One region of the Kitasatospora sp. NPDC091276 genome, then DNA from elsewhere that is predicted to be linked to it. Evidence: riboswitches for the same ligand, from Rfam matches in the RefSeq annotation. Region 1 holds a riboswitch; the other holds the start of a gene.
The links. Region 1 has a riboswitch for guanidine ahead of AB0O19_RS00190 (MBL fold metallo-hydrolase). Riboswitches for the same ligand answer to the same signal wherever they lie in the genome.

Region 2: linked by a shared signal. The riboswitch ahead of AB0O19_RS16425 (SMR family transporter) and the one ahead of AB0O19_RS00190 (MBL fold metallo-hydrolase) in region 1 are both predicted to bind guanidine.

What each region holds. Positions count from the first base shown of each region.
Region 1 is NZ_JBFBFU010000001.1:42,987-50,512, reverse strand. Features, by position in the region: gene AB0O19_RS00210 (ABC transporter ATP-binding protein) at 1-747, opposite strand, end outside; gene AB0O19_RS00205 (iron-siderophore ABC transporter substrate-binding protein) at 889-1,917, opposite strand; gene fhuB (Fe(3+)-hydroxamate ABC transporter permease FhuB) at 2,023-4,188, shown strand; gene fes (enterochelin esterase) at 4,210-5,325, shown strand; guanidine-III (ykkC-III) riboswitch at 5,390-5,450, shown strand; gene AB0O19_RS00190 (MBL fold metallo-hydrolase) at 5,463-6,317, shown strand; gene AB0O19_RS00185 (DHA2 family efflux MFS transporter permease subunit) at 6,383-7,526, opposite strand, start outside.
Region 2 is NZ_JBFBFU010000011.1:193,875-201,400, reverse strand. Features, by position in the region: gene AB0O19_RS16450 (beta-N-acetylhexosaminidase) at 1-358, shown strand, start outside; gene AB0O19_RS16445 (FAD binding domain-containing protein) at 669-1,535, shown strand; partial or broken gene AB0O19_RS16440 ((2Fe-2S)-binding protein) at 1,613-2,059, shown strand; gene AB0O19_RS16435 (xanthine dehydrogenase family protein molybdopterin-binding subunit) at 2,695-5,022, shown strand; tRNA gene AB0O19_RS16430 (tRNA-Cys) at 5,119-5,190, opposite strand; guanidine-III (ykkC-III) riboswitch at 5,276-5,342, shown strand; gene AB0O19_RS16425 (SMR family transporter) at 5,386-5,700, shown strand; gene AB0O19_RS16420 (MFS transporter) at 5,817-7,274, shown strand; gene AB0O19_RS16415 (hypothetical protein) at 7,278-7,526, opposite strand, start outside.

The DNA of each region.
Region 1 (7,526 bases):
GCCGTCCCCGGGGGCGGCGAGCACGTCGCTGTCGATGTCGTACAGCGCGCGCACGAGCGGTGCGTCGACCACCTCGCGGGGCGGGCCGCAGGCCACCACCGAACCGTCGCGCAGGGCGACGACCAGGTCGGCGTAGCGGGCCGCCGCCGCGAGGTCGTGCAGCACCATGACGACCGTCCGCCCGCCGGCGGCGACCTCGCGGACCAGTTCCAGCACCTCGACGGCGTGCCCGAGGTCGAGCGCGCTGGTGGGTTCGTCGAGCAGCACGACGGGCGCGTCCTGGGCGAGCACCATGGCGAGCCAGCAGCGCTGCCGCTGGCCGCCGGAGAGGCGGTCCAGCCGGCGGTCGGCGAGTTCCTCGACGCCGGTGGCGCGCAGCGCCCCGGCGGTGAGCCGCTCGTCGTCGGCCGACCACTGGCGGAAGAGCCCCTGGTGCGGGTGGCGGCCGTAGCGGACGAGTCCGGCGACGGTGACCGCCTCGGGGGCCTGCGGGCTCTGCGGGAGCAGCGCGACCCGGTGCGCGGCCTGGCGCGGCCGCAGCCGCCAGACGTCCTCGCCGCCGACCAGCACCCGCCCGCCGTCCGGCCGGTGCAGCCGGGCGACGGCCCGCAGCAGGGTGGACTTGCCGCAGCCGTTCGGGCCGACGACGGCCACCACCCGGCCGGCCGGGACGGTGAGGTCGACGCCGGCGAGCACCGGGCGGCCGGGGCCGTAGCCGGCGGTGAGGCCCTGGATCGTCAACTCCATCGGGGGTTCCTTCGGTTGGAGGGGGCTGCGGGCCGGCCGGGCAAGGTGCCGGCCGACCGGGTACGAGCCCGAGCGCGGGCGCGATCCCGGACAGGGCCCGAACGCGGAAACGGCCCCGGACAGGGCCCGAACGCGGACCGGTCAGGAGGCGGCGAGCGCCTTGCCGATGTCGCCGATGACCACGTCGGCCGCGAGCGGCCCGCCGCGGGTGGACCAGACCGAACCGTCCACGGTGACGGCGTGCTTGTTCTTCACCGCGCCCAGCTCCTGGTAGGCGGGCTTGGACTGGACGTCCTTGAGCGCGGTCTTGCCGTCGTCGGTGAGGGTGGACAGGAACAGCCAGTCGCCGTCGATCTCGGCGAGCTTCTCCAGGCTGAGCGCCGGGCTGTGCGCGTTGCCGTCCTTGTCCTGCGCGGCCGGGCGGGTGAGGCCCATGTCGAGGGCGACGCCGCTGGCGAACTGCTTCTTCTCCATCCAGCTCGGCCCGGTCGGGTTCCAGCGGACGATGGAGACGGCCGCGCCCTTGTTCTTGCCGAGGTCGCCACCGGCCTTGGCCGCCTTGGCCTCGTAGTCGGCGATCACCTTGTTGGTCTGGTCGAGCTTGTTGACGGCGTTTCCGATGCCGCGGAAGGCGAGCTTCCAGTCGTCGGTGGGCGCCATGGTGACGAGGGTGGCGGGGGTGATCTCGCGCAGCTGCTTGAGCATCTGCTCGTCCTGCATGTCGCCGGCCAGGATGAGGTCGGGCTTGGCGGCGATGACCTTGTCCATCACGGGCTGCAGCAGGTTGCCGACCACCGGGACGCCCTGGACCTTGTCCTTGAGGTAGGCGGGCGGCTCGTTGAGCCCCTGGCCGTTGGTGATGCCGACGGGCTTGACGCCGAGGGCGAGCACCGCGTCGAGGTCCTCCTGGGTGAGGGTGACGATCCGCTGGGGCGCGGCGGGGATCTCGACGGCCTTGCCGGTCGCGTCCTTGACGGTGCGCTTGCCGCCGGCCGCGTCCGCCGCCGGGCTGCCGGCGGCGGCGGAGGAGCCGCCCGCGGAGCCCGAGGATCCGGAGGAGGACCCGGAGGAGCCGCACCCGGCGAGCAGGAGGGCGGCCGCCCCGGTGACGGCCAGCGCCCGGGCCGCGCGGCGGCGGACGGGGTGGAGCGGGCTCTGGGCGAACGGCATGGGTGCCTCCGGGCAGCGGTGGTACGGGGGTTGGGCGGCGTCCGGGCGACCCGGCACGGTGACGGTGCCCACAGGACGATGCGCTCATTAGGTTAGCCTTACCTTATGACATTGTCGCAAGTGGGCGCCCCCGGGGAGTCCCGCACCGAGCCGGACGCCCCGCCGCCGCCGACGCCACCGCGCGGGGACGGCCGCCGGGCCGCCTGGCCGATCGCCCTCGGCGCGGTCGCGGTCCTGCTCGCCCTCGCCGCGCTCTCGCTGTCCGTCGGCGCCGGGGAGGTCGGCCCCGGGCGGGTGCTGGACTACCTGCTGGACCGCCACGGCGCCCGCGCGGACGGCCGGCTCGCCCTCGTCGTCGGCGACCTGCGCCTGCCCCGCACGGCCACCGCCCTGCTGGTCGGCGCCGCGCTCGGGGTCGCCGGGGCGCAGTTGCAGTCCGTCACCCGCAACCCGCTCGCCGAGACCGGACTGCTCGGCGTCAACGCCGGCGCCTCGTTGGGGGTCGTGCTCGGCATCGCCGTGCTCGGCATCCAGACCTCGTACGGGTACCTGGCCTTCGCCTTCGGCGGCGCCGTGCTCGCCAGCACGCTGGTGCTGCTCATCGCGGGTGCCCGGGGCGGGTCTCCGATGCGGCTGGTGCTCGGCGGCTCGGCGGTCGGCGCCACCTTCGGCGGGCTCACCGGCGTGCTGATCGTCAACTCTCCCGAGGCGTACGACCGGTACCGGGTGTGGGTACTCGGCTCGCTGGCCGGGGTGGAGGGCTGGACGACGCTGCGCCAGCTCGCCCCGGTGCTCGGCGTGGGCTTCCTGCTCGCCCTGCTCGCCACCCGGCCGCTCACCGCGCTCGCGCTCGGCGACGACCTCGCCCGCGGTCTCGGCCACCGGCCCGGCGCCACCCGGGCCGCGGTCGCCTTCGCCGTCACCCTGCTGACCGCCTCAGCCGTCGCGCTGGCCGGCCCGATCTCCTTCCTCGGCCTGCTCGCCGGGTTCCTGGCGCGGGCCGTCGCCGGCCCCAGGGTCGGGCAACTCACCGTGCTCGCAGGTCTGTTCGGTGCCGCCGTGCTCACCGGGGCCGATGTGCTGGCCCGGGTGGTGGCCCGCCCGTTCGAGGCGCCGGTGTCGGTGATCGTCTCCCTGGTCGGCGCCCCCGCGCTGATCGCGATCGTCCGCTCCCGCCGGACCGCCGCGCTCGGCATGGCCGACCCGGCCGAGCCCGCCCCCGTCCGGCGGTCCGAGCCGCCCGCGCCGAAACCCGACCTGGTGCTGCGGCGCGGCGCCTGGTCGCTGCTGCTCCCCCGCCGGGCGCTGCTCGCCTCGCTCGCCCTGGCCGCGGCGCTGCTCGCCGTCGTCGTCGTGTCCGCCCACGCCGGGCAGAGCGAACTCGGCCTCGGCCGCACGCTCCAGGCCGTGTTCGGCTACGGCGACCGGCTGGACGTGCTGCTGGTGCAGAAGTTCCGGCTCGGCCGGATCGTCGCCGGGCTCGCCGCCGGCGCCGCCCTCGGCCTGGCCGGCTGCCTCACCCAGACCCTCGCCCGCAACCGCCTCGCCACCCCCGAACTGCTCGGCGTCAACGACGGTGCCACCGCCGCCGTCCTGATCTCCGCCACCGTCTCCGGCACCTTCGGCGCCTGGTGGGCCGGCCCGCTCGGCGCGCTGGCCGCCGTCCTGGTCGTCACCCTGGTCTCCGGCGGGCTCGGCGCGCAGGGCTACCGGGTGCTGGTCGTCGGCCTCGCGATGTCCGCGCTCGCCTCGGCCGTCATCCAGGTCGCGCTCGCCCGCCGCTCGCTCAACTCGGCCGGTTCGCTGTACGTCTGGACCTCCGGAAGTCTCAACGGGCGGGACTACGCCGTCGCCACCCCGGTCCTGATCGGGCTGGCCGTGCTCGTACCGCTCGCGCTGGCGGTGGCCCGGCGGCTGGCGGTGCTGCGCTTCGACGACAGCGTGGCCGCCTCGCTGGGCGTCGACCCGGGCCGGGTCCGGCTCGGCTGCCTGCTGCTGGCCGTCGCGCTGGCCGGGCTGGCCGTCGGCGTGTGCGGGCCGGTCGGCTTCGTCGCGCTGGCCGCGCCCGTGATCGCCGGACGGCTGGCCGGGCCGGCGCGCGTGCCGGTCCTCGGCTCGGCACTGACCGGCGCCGTCCTCGTCGTGCTCGCCGACACCGTGGGGCGGGTGCTGATCGGCGGGGTGGAGATCCCGGTCGGCATCGTCACCACCGTCCTCGGCGGCCCCTTCCTGCTCTGGGTGCTGCTCGGCCGCAAGGGCACCCCCGCTTAACCTCCCCGAGGAGTACCGCAGATGGAAACCCTTCCCCTCGTCGAGCCCGATCCGGCCGACCCCGCCTACCGCCTGGTCACCTTCGTGCACGAGGACGCGTCGTGCGACGGCGTGCTCGCTCTCCTGCACACCGTCACCGACAAGGACCGGCACGACGGCGACCTCTCCCCGCACCTGATGACCCGCCGCGACGACGGCCGCTGGTCGATCACCTACCGGCTGCGCGCCGACCACCGGGCGTCCTACCAGCTGTACCCGTTCCGGGGGGACGCCCCCGGCACCGCCCGGGCGGACTGGCTGCGCGTCCTCGACCACGCCCGCCCCGACCCGCACGACGCAGCCCCCCGGCTGCCCGCCCGCGACGGGCGCCACCCGTCGTCCGTGCTCAGCCTGCCCGACGCCCCCGCCCAGCCGTACGTCCGGCGGCGCGACGGCGTGCCGCGCGGGCGGACGGTGGCCCACGAGGTGGCCGGGCGGCGGGTGGACGTCCACCTCCCCGCCGGGGGCGGGCCTTCCGCCGGTGGCGGGCCGTTCGCGGTGGCCGTGCTGCTGGACGGCGAGATGTGGGGCGAGGTGCTGTCGGTCGGCGACACCCTCGACAACCTGGCGGCGGACGGCGCCATCCCGCCCACCGTCGCCCTGCTCGTCCACACCATGGGCCCCTGCCGACCCGACGACCTCAGCTGCAACCCGGCCTTCGTCGACCTCCTCGCCGACCGCCTCCTCCCCTGGGCGGCGGCGGAGTTCGGCACCACCACCGACCCGGCCGCCACCGTGATCGCCGGCCAGAGCGCGGGCGGCCTCACCGCCGCCTTCGCCGCGTTCCGGCGCCCCGACCGCTTCGGCGGCGCGCTCTGCCAGTCCGGTTCCTTCTGGTGGCCGGACGAGACCGAGTTCGACGAGGGCAGTGAGTGGCTGACCCGCCAATTCGCCCGCGAGCAAAGGCGGGAGGCCCGGTTCTACGTCGAGGTCGGCCTCCAGGAGTGGATGCTGCTCCCGCAGAACCGCCACCTGCGCGACGTCCTCACCGCCCGCGGCTACGACCTCGCGTACCGCGAGTTCAACGGCGGCCACGACTACGCCTGTTGGCGCGGCGGGCTGGCGGACGGGCTGGCGCACCTGCTCGGGGGTGCCTGACGGTCCCCACCGGGTCGGCGGACCGGCGCGCCGCGACGGGGGCGTGCTAGCGTCCCGGTGGCGGCGCGCCGGTGACCGCCCCGGACGAGATGTGCGCCGTACCCGGCCCGCCAAGACGACGCACCGAGGGAGACGTCATGGCCGCCGGTGCCCCGCTCGCCCGTCCGCTCGACGTGCGGTGGATCCACGGGTCCCCGTCCGCGAAGCACAACACGGACCCGGACATCCAGGTCCACGCGTACGACGAGCACACCGTCATCCTGCGGCAGAACAAGGCGGTCGACTACGAGGCGCCGTTCCTGTTCCTGCTGTTCGGGGGCGAGCGGGCGGTCCTGATCGACACCGGGGCCACCGCCTCCGCCGCGTACTTCCCGCTGCGCACCGTGGTCGACGGCCTCATCGACCAATGGCTCGCCGACCACCCCCGCGACGGCTACGGACTGCTCGTCCTGCACACCCACCCGCACGGCGACCACGTCGCGGGCGACGGGCAGTTCGCCGACCGGCCCGCGACGACCCTGGTCAGCGCCGACCCGGCCACGGCCTGGCCGTACTTCGGCTTCGACCAGGACCCGGACGCCGTCGCGCGGGTGGACCTGGGCGGCGGCCGGGTGCTCGAATGCCTGGCCACCCCGGGCCACCACCCGGCGGCCGTCACCTACTACGACCCGTGGACGGGCCTGCTGCTCACCGGCGACACCGTCTACCCGGGCCGCCTCTACATCGACGACTGGCCGGCCTTCACCCGCACCGTCGACCGGCTGATCGACTTCGCCGAACGCCGCCCGGTGACGCACCTGCTCGGCTGCCACATCGAGATGACCCGCACCCCCGGCGTCGACTACCCCATCCGCACGACCCACCAGCCCGACGAGCCGCCCCTGCAGCTGACCGTCGGACACCTCCGGGCCATCCGCACCGCACTCGCCGACCTCGGCGACCGGCCGCGTCGGCACGCCCTGCCCGACCTGATCCTCTGGCCGAGCGCCTGAGCCCGGAAGGCCGCGTCCACCGAACTGACGCCGCACCCCGCGATCGCGGGGTGCGGCGTGGCTGTTCAGTCGGCGGGGGGTGGTCCCGGCGCCTCCCGGGGGAGGCGGGTGGTGAGGAGGGTGCCGGCGGCGACCAGCGCGGCGGTGAGCAGGAGGGCCAAGCGGTAGGGGCCGGGTGAGCCGCCGCCGGTGTCCAGGGCACCGATGAGGGCGGCGGTGGCGGCGATGCCGAGGGCGCCGCCGAGGGTGCGGACGATGGTGAACAGGCCCATGGCGCGGCCCATCGCGGGCCCGGGGACGTCGGCGAAGCCGGCGATCTGGACGGTGAGCACGGCGGTGCCCAGGACGAGCCCGACCGCGAACATCAACGCCCTTACGGCCCAGGGGTTCTCGGCGAAGCCGAGGGCGGCCAGGACGAGTGCGGCGAGCAGCAGCGCGGGCAGCGCGAGGCGGCGGGGGCCGAACCGGGGCAGCAGGCGGTCCACCACCTGGGAGGCGGCCATCAGGCCGATCGCCTCGGGGAAGACGCTCAGCCCGGCGTCGAGGGCCGAGGCCCCGAGGGCGGCCTGGTAGAGCAGCGGGAGGACGAACAGGGCGCCCATCAGGCCGGCCGAGGTGAGCAGGGCCAGCCAGGTGGCGGTGCCGAAGGTGCGGTCGGCGAGCTGCCGCAGGTCCACCAGCGGTTCGGCGGCGCGGAGTTGGTGGCGCACGGCGATGCCGAGCAGGAGGAGACCGGCCACGCCGCTGAGCGCCACTCCCGGCGAGGACCAGCCGTGCGCCGGGCCGAAGCCGAGCGCGTAGGTGAGCAGTCCGAGGCCGGGCGTGGCGAGCAGGAAGCCGGTGGTGTCGAAGCGCCCGGGCGGGGGCTCGTCCGCCGCGCGCAGGCCGATGAGCCCGGTCACGACGGCCGCGACCCCGATCGGCACGTTGACCAGGAACAGCCAGTGCCAGGAGAGGTGTTCGGTCAGGAGGCCGCCGAGCGGCGGGCCGAGGGCGGGCATCAGGGCGGTCGGGACGATCAGGATCCGGCCCAGGCCGGCCCGCTCGTGCGGGGCGAAGGCCCGGAACAGCAGGGTCATCCCGACCGGGGTGAGCAGCCCGCCGGCCACGCCCTGGACGGCCCGCGCGGCGGCGAGCGAGCCGAGGCCGGGGGCGGCGGCGCACAGGGCGGAGGCGAGGGTGAACCCGGCCAGGGAGCCGAGGAAGACC
Region 2 (7,526 bases), on a different contig from region 1:
GCGCACGCTGGAGGACGTGTACCGCTTCGAACCGGTGCCCGGGCAGCTGGACGAGACCGCCGCCCGGCACGTGATCGGCACCCAGGCCAACCTGTGGAGCGAGTTCATGGACAGCGCCCGGGACATCGACTACCGGGCCTTCCCCCGGTTGGTGGCCTTCGCGGAGGTCGCCTGGTCCGACCTGCCCACCGATCCGGCCGAGCGCGACTACGCCGGCTTCCAGCACCGGCTGGAGGCGCACCTGAAGGTGCTGGACGCGCTCGGCGTGGAGTACCGCCCGGCGGACGGCCCGCACCCCTGGCAGCGCTGGCCCGGGGTGGCCGGCCGGCCGATCGAGGGCCCGCCGCCGGTGCGCTGAGCGCGACGGACTCGTTCCGGCGGGAACTTCTGAGTGGTCATCTGACGTCAAGAACAGATGAACATCTGCCCTGGTCCGGTTCGGGCCGGGGCAGATACCGCCCGGTATCCGTCCCAATCGGGCAGTCCCGTTCACCTGCCCCGAAATGATCATCGAGCATTGTGTGCCAGAGTTGCCCAACCCGGCCCGATCGCCCGTACCCTACGGGCCAGGCCGGGCTGCTGACGCGGACACCACGGCCGAAGGCCGCGGGCGGCAGCCGATCGATGAGCAAGTGGAGCACGGTGGGACCCAGGTGAACCGGACGATCATGCTGCCGGCCTCCCTCGACGAGGCCGTCGACGCGCTGGCCGCCACCCCGGCCGCGGTACCGGTGGCCGGAGCCACCGACCTGATGGAAGCCGTCAACGCCGGACGGCTACGCCCCGCCGCCCTGGTCGGCCTCGGCCGGATCACCGAACTGCGCGGCTGGCGCTACGAGGACGGCGGCACCGCCGTCCTCGGCGCCGGACTCACCCACGCCCGGATGGACCGCCCCGACTTCGCCGCGCTCATCCCCGCGCTCGCGGACGCCGCCCGCACCGCCGGCCCGCCGCAGGTCCGCAACGTCGGCACCCTCGGCGGCAACATCGTCACCGCCGCCCCGGCCGGCGACACCCTCCCGGTGCTCACCGCCCTGGAGGCCAGCGTCACCCTCGCCCGGGCCGGCGCCAGCCGCGAGGTGCCGGTCAGTCACCTGCTCACCGGCCTCGACCCGGTGCGCCCCGGCGAACTCCTCACCTGGGTGCGCGTCCCGCTGCTGCACGCCCCGCAGGTCTTCCTCAAGGCCACCGGCCGCAGCGGCCCGGCCCGCGCCACCGCCTCCGTCGCGCTGGTCCTCGACCCCGCCCGGCGCGCCGTGCGCTGCGCGGTCGGCGCCGTCGCACCGGTGCCGCTGCGCCCGCTGGAGGCCGAGGCCTGGGTCGCCGGCTGCATCGACTGGGACGGCAGCCGGGAGATCGACCCGGCCGCGACCGCCGCCTTCGGCGAGTACGTGGCCACCGCCTGCGTCCCCGACAGCTACGGCGCCGAAGGCGCCTGGGAGGCCGTGACCGAGGGGCCGAGCGCGGCCGCCGTTCGGCTGCGGCGTACCGTATCGGTGCTGGCCCGACGGGCACTGGGAAGGGCGCTGAAGTGACCACAGACCCCATCGAGACCCTCGACGCCGACCCGCTCGGCCTCACCCCGCAGGTCAGCCGCGAGCTGCGCCCGTGTGCCTCGTACACCTTGCGGGTCAACGGTTTCGAACGGCCCGTCACCGACGCCTGGATCGGCGAGAGCCTGCTCTACGTGCTGCGCGAGCGGCTCGGCCTGGCCGGTGCCAAGGACGGCTGCGAGCAGGGCGAGTGCGGGGCCTGCTCGGTGCAGGTGGACGGCCAGCTGGTGGCCGGCTGCCTGGTGCCCGCCGCGCTGGCCGCCGACAGCGAGATCAACACCGTCGAGGGCCTGTCGGCCGCCGGCGGCGCGAGCGACGTCCAGCAGGCGCTGGCCGAGTCCGGCGCGGTGCAGTGCGGCTACTGCACCCCCGGCATGGCGATGGCGGTGCACGACCTGCTCCAGCGCAACCACCGCCCGACCGAGGTCGAGGCCCGCCAGGCGCTCTGCGGCAACCTCTGCCGCTGCACCGGCTACCGCGGCGTGCTGGCCGCCGTCCAGAGCATCGCCGACGCGCGCGCCGAGGACGCCGAGGAGACGGAGGAGGCGGCCTCTCCGGCCGCCGCCCAGGCCGCCGCCCCGGTCGCGGGACAGCCCGCCGAACAGCCCGCCGGGGAAGCGGCCGCCGGACCGGAGCCGGCCGCCGAACCGCCGGTCTACGCCGACTCCGACGCCTGGATCGAGCACGTCCCGCAGCCGCCCGCCGAGCAGCCCCCGGCCGGCACCGACCAGCCGTACGGCGACGGCCAGGGCGGCTACGACACCGGCGTGTACGACACCGCCGTCCTGACGCCGGTCCAGGGCATCCCCGCCCAGACCACCGACGACCAGGTGTACTACCCGCCCCAGGGCTACCCCGAGCAGCCGTACCAGGGCACCCCCGCCCACGGCACCTACGTGCCCGGCGGCTACCCGCAGCAGAACGGCTACGACGCCGGGTACGACGCCCCGGTCTACGAACCCACCCCCGCGCACGGCACGCCGCTGCCCGGGGCCGCCTTCGACGGCACGCCCCCGCACGGCACGCCGTACGTCGCCACGCCCCCGCACGGCGCTCCGGCCGGCGGCACCGCCCCGGCCGGCGTCCCGTACGGCGCCACCCCCGCCCACGGCATCCGGCTCCCCGAGGACGACCACGCATCATGACGTCGCCTACCGACATCGGCGCAGCACTCCAGCAGGACGGCGGCGAGGGCGGCGCACCGGAGCCGTTCGGCCTGGGCAGCTCACCGCTGCGCAGCGACGCGCTGCCCAAGGCGCTCGGCATCTACCCGTACGCGGCCGACCTGTGGGCCGAGGGGCTGCTCTGGGGCGCGGTGCTGCGCTCGCCGCACCCGCACGCCCGGATCAGGGGCATCGACACCGCGGCCGCGCTCGCGCTGCCCGGCGTGCACGCCGTGGTCACCGCCGCCGACCTGCCGCCCGGCCCGGACGGAACCCCGGACGGCGCCCCGGCCGGGCCGATCGTCGCCGACCGGCCGGTGCTGGCCGCGGGCGTGGTGCGCCACCACGGCGAGCCGATCGCCGCGGTGGCCGCCGACCACCCGGACACCGCCCGGCTGGCGGTCGGTCTGATCGCGGTCGACTACGAGCCGCTGGAGGCCGTCACCGACCCCGAGCAGGCCTTCACCGCCCCGTCGCTGCACCCGGACGGCAACCTGTTCCGCCACCTGCCGCTGCGCACCGGGGACCCGGACGCGGCCGGCGAGATCATCATCGAGGGCCTCTACCAGGTCGGCCGTCAGGACCCGGCCCCGCTCGGGGCCGAGGCCGGGCTGGCCGTGCCGCGCCCGGACGGCGGCGTCGAACTGCACCTGTCCTCCACCGACCCGCACGGCGACCGCGACCGCACCGCCGCCTGCCTCGGCCTGGAGCCCGACCGGGTCCGGCTGGTGGTCACCGGCGTGCCCGGGGCCACCACCGACCGCGAGGACCTCTCCTTCCAGGTCACCCTGGCGCTGCTGGCGCTGCGCACCGGCCGCCCGGTGAAGATGACCCTCACCCGCGAGGAGTCCTTCCACACCCACCCCTCGCGCCACCCCGCGCTGCTGCGCTACCGCCACCACGCCGACGCCGAGGGCACCCTGGTGAAGGTCGAGGCGCAGATCCTGCTGGACGGCGGCGCGTACGCGGACGTCTCCGCCGAGGCGCTGGCCGCCGCCACCGCCTTCTCGGTCGGCCCGTACGTCTGCCCGAACGTCTTCGTGGACGCCTGGGCGGTGCGCACCAACAACCCGCCGGCCGGGCGGATGCGCGGCGAGGGCGCGTTGCAGGCCTGCTTCGCCTACGAGTCGCAGCTGGACCAGCTGGCCGCCCGGATCGGCGTGGACCCGGTGGAGATCCGCCGCCGCAACGCGATGGCCACCGGCGACCCGATGCCCACCGGACAGGCCGTCACCTGCCCGGCGCCGGTCGGCGCGCTGCTGGAGGCCGTCGCGGCCGAGCCGCTGCCGGCCCTGCCGGTGGACGACCCGGACGCCGAGTGGCTGCTGCCGGGCGGGCCCGGTGGGGCCGGCGACCCGGCGGCGGTGCGGCGCGGGATCGGCTACGCCGTCGGCATGGTGCACATGCTCGGCGCCGAGGGCGAGGACGAGGTCTCCACCGCCACCGTGCGGGTCAGCGGCGACCACGCCACGGTGATCTGCGCGGCCGTCGACTCCGGACAGGGCTTCGCCACGCTGGCCCGGCAGATCGTGCAGACCGTGCTGGGCGTCAGCGAGGTGTACATCGCGCCGGCCGACAGCGACCAGTCCATCGCCGGTCCCTCCGCCCGGGGCCGGCACACCTGGGTCTCCGGCGGCGCCGTCGAGCGCGCCGCGCTGATGGTCCGCCACCAGCTGCTCCAGCCGATCGCCGCCAACTTCGGGATGTCGGTGGAACTGCTGCAGATCGCCGACGGCAAGATCACCTCGTACGACGGGGTGCTCGGCATGCCGGTCGCCGAGGCGCTGGAGGGCAAGGAGCTCTGGGCGACGGCCCAGTGCCGCCCGCACCCCACCGAACCGCTGGACGAGTCCGGGCAGGGCGACGCCTTCGTGTCGATCGCGTTCTGCGCGATGCGCGCGGTGGTGGACGTGGACATCGAGCTGGGCGCCGTCCGGGTGGTCGAGATGACGGTCGCCCAGGACGTCGGCCGGGCGCTGAACCCGCGGCAGATCGAGGACCGGATCGAGGCGGGCGTGGCCCAGGGCGTCGGCCTGGCGCTGCTGGAGGACCTGCGCACCGAGGGCGGCGTGCTGCTGAACCCCTCGCTCACCGGCTACCGGCTGCCCACCGCGCTGGACACCCCGCAGGTGCGCATCGCCGCCCTGCTGGAGGAGCGGGACGTGGTCGCCACCTTCGGGGCCAAGGCGGTCAGCGCCGCCCCCGCGGTGGTCGCCCCGGCGGCCGTGGCCGCCGCCGTCCGGGCGGCCACCGGCCTGCCGGTCGGCCGGCTGCCGATCCGGCCGGAGGACGCGGTCGCGGTCTGACGGCCGGGGGCGGCGACTTCGGCCGACCGTCCCGGAAATACCGGAAACAGGAATTGCCGGTCGACGGAATGTCGACCGGCAATTCCATTTCCGGCGAGGCCATGACGGGAATCGAACCCGTGTACACCGCTTTGCAGACGGTTCCCTAAGCCACTCGGGCACACGGCCAGTGAATTCATAGTGGCGGAATGCGCGGGGGGCCGTCAACGGCGGAATGTAAATTCTGTATGGCGGCTTGTGCTACGGTCGGAACCAGGTGGTCGGTTGCCCGGCCGCCCCGGACGAGCGCGTCGTACCCGGTGACGACAAGACGGCGCAGTTCAGCGGCAATCCGGCCGCTGTGGACTGCGGAGGTAGGCCGTCATGGCATGGCTCGTTCTGATCATCTCGGGTGTCCTGGAGACCGTGTGGGCGGTGGCCCTGGAGTCGTCCAAGGGCTTTTCCCGGCTCACCCCCAGCCTCGTCTTCGGTGTGGCCCTGCTGCTGAGCATGGGCGGGCTGGCGTACGCGATGCGCACCATTCCGATCGGCACCGGCTACGCGGTCTGGGTCGGCATCGGTGCGGTCGGCACCGCGCTCTACGGCATGGCCGTCCTGGGGGACGCGGTGACGGCGGCCCGGATCGGCTGCCTGCTGCTCATCGTCTCCGGCGTGGTCGGCCTGAAGGTGCTCCACTGACCGCCGCCTGAGCTTCGCCCGCCCTTCCCCCGACCCCGGTCCTAGGCCCAGCGACCTAGCTGGTCACCGACTCGGGTCAGGGGTCATGAAGGCAGACGGCCCTTACGATGTTACGTATGACCACTGCCTCCCCCACCTCGGTCGACCCCGCCTCGATACCCTCCGAACTCGACCCCGGGGGCGGGGTCCTCAGCGGCCGCTACCGCGCTCTGACGCTGGGGATCGTGTCGGTGGTCCTGGTGATCGCCTTCGAGGCGACCGCCGTCAACACCGCGATGCCGACCGCGGCCCGCCAGCTGAACGGCATCGGGCTGTACGCCTTCGCCTTCTCCGGCTACTTCACCACCACGCTGTTCGCGCTGGTCGTCTCCGGGCAGTGGTGCGACCGGCGCGGGCCGATGCAGCCGCTGTTCACCGGCATCGCGGTGTTCGGGGTGGGCCTGGTGGTGGCCGGGACGGCGCCGGGCATGTGGGTGTTCGTGGCCGGGCGGGCGATCCAGGGCCTGGGCGGCGGGCTGGTGATCGTCGCGCTGTACGTGGTGGTCGGCCGGGCCTACCCGGAGCGGCTGCGGCCGGCGGTGTTCGCGGCCTTCTCCTCGGCCTGGGTGCTGCCCTCGATCATCGGGCCGCTGGTCTCCGGCGCGATCACCCAGCACCTCGGCTGGCGCTGGGTGTTCCTGGCCGTGCCGGTGCTGATCCTGCTGCCGCTGGCCGTGATGGGCCCCGCGCTGACCCGCTCCGAGCGGGAGCACCCGGTGGCCAGGGGCTCGGACTTCGACCGCCGGCGCACCCTGCTGGCCGCGATGGCGGCGCTCGGTGCCGGCCTGCTGCAGTACGCGGGCGGGCGGCACGACCTGATCGGGCTGCTCCCCGGGGTCGTCGGGGCGGCGCTGCTGGTGCCGGCCGTCCTGGGGCTGTTGCCCGAGCGGACCCTGCGGGCCGGGCGGGGGCTGCCGGCGGTGATCCTGCTGCGCGGACTGGCGGCCGGGGCGTTCCTCGGGGCCGAGGCCTTCGTCCCGCTGATGATGACCACCGAGCGCGGCCTCTCGCCGACGATGTCGGGGCTCACCCTGACCAGCGGCGGGCTCACCTGGGCGCTGGGCTCCTGGCTGCAGGGGCGGCCGGGAGCCGAGCGCTACCGCGAGGCGATGATCCGGGGCGGGTTCGTGCTGACCGCGGTGGCGATCGCGGGCGCCGCGCTGGTGCTGGTCCCGGCGGTGCCGGCCTGGGTGGCGGCGGTGGCCTGGGGCGTCGGCGGCATCGGGATGGGACTGACGGTCGCGAGCGTCAGCGTGCTGATGATGAAGCTCTCCGCGCCGGAGGACGCCGGGGTGAACTCGGCGGCCCTGCAGATGAGCGACGCGCTGGGCAACGTCCTGCTGACGGGCCTGGCGGGGGTGATGTTCGCGGTGCTGGGCGGCGGCTCGCTCGCCGCCGCCCACGAGGGCGCCGGGGCCACCGCCTCGTCCGGGGCCGCCGGCTCGCCCGGGGCGTTCGCGGTGATCCTGCTGGCCATGGCCGGCGTGGCGCTGCTGGGGGCGCTGCTCGCCGGCCGGGTCCGGGCCAGGTCCTGAGGGTCAGCCGGCAGCGGCGGCGGAGGGCACCGGCGGTGCCCCGGGGGTGCCGAGGAAGGCCTCCCAGCCGCCGGTCGGCGCCTGGCCCGGGGCGAGGCCCTGGAGCTTGCGCAGCACCGCCTGGTCCTGGGCGTCCAGCCAGTCCACCAGTTGGCGGAACGAGACCAGCCGGACCTCCGGCTTGTCCGCGATCGTCCGGAGCACGTCCTCGACGGCGTTCATGTAGATGCCGCCGTTCCACTCCTCGAAGTG